DNA from 2 places in the Spirosoma pulveris genome. Region 1 is predicted to be linked to the other one. Evidence: riboswitches for the same ligand, from Rfam matches in the RefSeq annotation. Region 1 holds a riboswitch; the other holds the start of a gene.
What was found. A riboswitch is a leader RNA that binds a small molecule or an ion and turns the genes downstream of it on or off. The one in region 1 is predicted to bind thiamine pyrophosphate.

Region 1 (2,187 bases):
ATTGATTGCATTGATGCCGCCAATGGCAAAGGTGGGCAGGCTGGTTTGCTGGCAAATGGCTCGAAGTCCATCTAACCCAAGCAGGCTTGACGTATCCTGTTTCGTGCCCGTCGGGAAAATGGTGGCGATGCCGAGGTAATCCAGATCAGCACCCTGGGCGGCTTCCAGTTCAGCCATACTATTGATCGACAAACCTATGATCTTGTTGGGCCCAATGAGTGACCGGACAAGGTCATAGGGCATATCGTCCTGCCCGACGTGAACGCCATCTGCATCGACAGCCAAAGCGATGTCGACCCGGTCGTTGATAATGAGTTTTGCCCCGTAGGCTTGCGTAATTTGTTTTAGCGCAATGCCCAGTTCCAGAAAGGCGCGGGTCGACAGTTCTTTTTCCCGTAACTGCACCCAGCGGACCCCCGCCCGGCAGGCTTCTTCGACCACGAAGGGTAACGTATGGCCCGCCTGCTGCGCAATGCCGCTGTCGGTCACTAAATAGAGTCCGTTCACGCGTGGGTCAGTTGAAGACGGGCCGTTATAGCGGCTTCGGTCAGTTCATAAAGCGCGTCGAGGAAATTAAGTTGCAGGCTGCCGGGAGCTGCTTTTATTTCAACGGCCAGTTCGCCAGCAATGCCCATGACGGCCATGGCGTGGGTAGCAGCCTGAAAGTAATCGGGATTGACAGCGGCAAAGGCACCCGTCAGCGCCGTAGCGGTGCAGCCCATACCCGTCACTTTGGTCATGAGCGCATGGCCGTTACCGATAGTGGCCGTTTTGTCACCCTGAATGATGTAATCGGTCTCGCCACTGATAACCACTATACCACCAGTTAAAGCACTAAGCCGCCGGGCCGCGTCTACGGCGGCTTCGGAGCCATACAGGCTGTCGACACCTTTTGTTTGGGCGTTCAGGCCAGCCAGCGCCATAATCTCAGACGCGTTTCCCCGAATTACATCGGGTGCGGCCAGCGCCAGCAGTTCTTCACTAACCTGGTTGCGGTAGCGCGTTGCGCCAACGCCAACCGGGTCGAAAACGATGGGTTTGCCCAATGCCTTTGCCTGACGCATCGCCAGCCGCATACCTGCCACGAACGTAGCGTCGAGCGTGCCGATGTTGACGACCAGTGCACTCGAAATGGATACGAAATCTTCTACTTCTTCGGGGGCATGAACCATAGCGGGCGAAGCACCTAACGCCAGCAGGGCGTTGGCTGTATTGTTCATGACAACGAAGTTGGTAATATTATGGACAAGCGGGGCCTGCGTGCGAATACGCTCGACGTCGGTCCAGATGGATTGAGCAGATGGAATCATGTTGCTGTCGAAAGAGTCAATAAGCAGCAACTTTAGGAGAGCGGGGCGCTTCTCGGTAACTTTTCCCTACGGCAGTATAAGCTGCATCAGGTAATGAGGGTATCCTCTCAGTCAGACCGGTTTGGTACTGACACCCCTAAAGTTGTATCGCAAAGGTAGAAGATAATGAATTACGAAATTGTAAAAAATGTAAAACTGCCTCCTGACTTTAGAAAGTTTGAGATAGCTTTACAGCTTACATTCCTACTCCCCAGAATCTGTGAAATCGACGTCTATTCGTTACTTATTCCTGCTACTCGCTACGCTGGGAACCGCCTGGCCAACCGTTGCTCAAACCCCCGGCAATACCTTCGTCAACGGCGACCTGCTGCCCAACGCCCCCGAATTGGCCGCTCGGGGAACCTATGCTGTTGGCGTGCGGACGATGAAACTCGTGCACAAAGATCAGGTCGATGTGCTGCACCCGAAAGATGGTAAAAGTCCGCTGTATGACCGTACGCTGACGCTCGATGTCTGGTATCCGGCCCGACTTCCGGCCAATAAATCGGCCCTGGTCATGTACGAATCCGTTTTAGGTCGGTCCAATGATCCCAAGCGACCACTCGTTCCCTTTACATTTGCCGGTCGGGCCAGCCGCGATGCTGAACCAGACCCCAGCGAAGGGGCCTATCCACTGGTCATCGTTTCCCACGGCTATCCCGGTTCCCGCTTGCTGCTCACGTATCTGACCGAGAATCTGGCCTCGAAAGGTTATGTTGTTGTCGCTATCGATCACGCCGAATCGACCTACAGCGATTTGGCCGGATTTCAGAGTACGCTGCTAAATCGACCGCTCGATGATCTGTTTGTACTGAACGAAATGGCCAGGCTGAGTGCC
Region 2 (2,187 bases), 620 kb from region 1:
AATCCACTCGCGGGTTTCATGGATATTCTTACCCGTCGATAAATCCATGAGCGTATCGCCACCCCACCGACAACTCCATACGGCTTTCTCTACCTCTTCGTTAATACTCGATGAGACGACCGAGTTGCCGATATTGGTATTGACCTTGACGAGAAAATTACGGCCGATAATCATCGGTTCGCTCTCCGGATGATTGATGTTGGCGGGAATAATGGCCCGCCCGGCCGCTACCTCCTGTCGGACAAATTCGGGTGTGATAAAGTTTTTGGGGGTATTAGCGCCGAAACTGTTGCCCGGATGCTGCTGCCAGAGTGATGACTGGTCGTTGAGCGTATCGATACGCTGGTTTTCCCGAATGGCGATATATTCCATTTCGGGCGTGATGATGCCTTTGCGGGCGTAGTGCAGCTGCGTAACGTTCTGCCCCTCTCTGGCCCGATACGGATACCGTATATGCGCAAATCGCAACGAATCCAGGGTTGAATTAGCCAGTCGCTGGTTCGAATAGTCGGACGAAAAGGCGGTCTGCTGCTCAACATCGCCACGGCCCGCAATCCACGACTCCCGCAGGCGCGGAAGCCCCTGTTCCAGATTGATCTGAACAGCCGGGTCCGTGTAGGGGCCACTCGTATCGTACACCGTTACGGCAGCATTGCACTGCCGCTCCTTTTGATTCCCCACGTGCGAAACGGTATCCGAAAGGCTGATTTCGCGCATGGCCACACGGATGTCGTGGAGCTGACCCGGCACATAAATTTTGCGCGACCCCGTGAGTGGCTGGCGCGTAATCGTTTGCGCCGAAGGTAATTGTTCGGTTTTCTGGCTCATTGTTATCCGCCCTGAGTGGCCTGTAAAATGGTGATTTTCTCGTTTCCCGATAAAACAAACTGGTCCCAGGCAGCGCGGGGAACAATGGCATTGTTGACGGCCACCGCAATGCCTTTCCGGTTAGCGATGGCCAGTTGAGTGAGCAGGGCTCCCAGCGATGCGGAGTCTGCGATTTCGACGGATTGATGGTTGACCGTTAGCGTCATAATCGTGCACAGGTTATGCAGAAAAACAGCTATCGGAGCAACCTGATGAACAAACGAACGGGGGAAACGTAGAACGGCCACAGGCAAATCGTGCGGTTAACCGGCACGAAGCACTGGACGATGGCCTGTATTCTCGCTTTTCCCTCCGCAGGTATTATCCTGTTCAGGTTCAAAGGGTGATCTCTCAGCCCGACTTGGGCACCCCTAAAGCTTTGCTTTTTCAGCGAGGCAAAGGTAGCCCGGAATCAGAACAAATCTTCATATATCAGCAAACTTTATCACCCTGATAGCCGTAACCCCGGCCCCATTACAGAAGAATTCTGTAATGGGGCCGGGGTTACGGCTATTGAGATGAATTTACCGGGAGATCGTCTGCTTTACTGCGCTTTGATGATCTTGTATCGTTTTGTTTCGGCGCCTGTTCCTACCTGGAGCAGGTACACACCCGGCATGAATCCGCTGCTTACGTTAATGACCTCTTCAGGGGCCAGATCGTCCCGCTGTAACACCACCCGACCGTAGCTGTCGTACATCAGCAAAGGCAGTTTGGCCGATGTCTGGCCCTGCACCTGCACTGTAAACGACTCGGTAAAGGGATTTGGATAGTACTTGACCTGTAGGCCGTTCGACTCCTGCGGCTCGGTTGCGCCCAGGCGGCTGCCGGGTGCCTGATTGATTACCGAAAAACTAATCGTTAGCGCCGTACCCGCCGTACCGCCCCCTCCGCTGCCTGTGTAGGGCGTAGCCGTTAGGGTGTATTGGCCCAGGCTGGGCGTCCAGGCATTGTATTTCCCGGCATTATCACCAAACAGGGCGTAGGGTACTACTGACTCGACGAGGGTACTGACCCGGGCACCGGTGAGGTTAAACTTTACACTGCCTACCAGGCCAGGGTTGGTATTGGCCCGGATGTTCAGGTTACGTGTAGGCAGGGTAGCCAGGTTGAGCTGCTCACCCGGAGCAAGCACTTTAATTTCCTGCTGGTTATCGGCATTCATTACGCTCAGGCTCACCACGGCCTGTTGGGCAACAAGTGCCGGATTGACCGTGAGTTTGAAATCACCGGAAGCCTGCCCGCCCCGCCCATCGCTGGCGGTTACTCTGATCGTGAAGGAGCCACTGCCGGTGGGCACACCACTAAAGGTACGGCTGG

Region 2: another riboswitch for thiamine pyrophosphate. It lies ahead of thiS (sulfur carrier protein ThiS); the one in region 1 lies ahead of thiM (hydroxyethylthiazole kinase).

What each region holds. Positions count from the first base shown of each region.
Region 1 covers NZ_BAAGTO010000002.1:75,254-77,440, reverse strand. Annotated here, with positions in the region: gene thiE (thiamine phosphate synthase) at 1-507, opposite strand, end outside; gene thiM (hydroxyethylthiazole kinase) at 504-1,310, opposite strand; TPP riboswitch at 1,357-1,458, opposite strand; gene ACYVJM_RS08600 (alpha/beta hydrolase family protein) at 1,570-2,187, shown strand, end outside.
Region 2 covers NZ_BAAGTO010000002.1:694,037-696,223, forward strand. Annotated here, with positions in the region: gene thiC (phosphomethylpyrimidine synthase ThiC) at 1-828, opposite strand, end outside; gene thiS (sulfur carrier protein ThiS) at 831-1,115, opposite strand; TPP riboswitch at 1,158-1,250, opposite strand; gene ACYVJM_RS11080 (putative Ig domain-containing protein) at 1,412-2,187, opposite strand, start outside.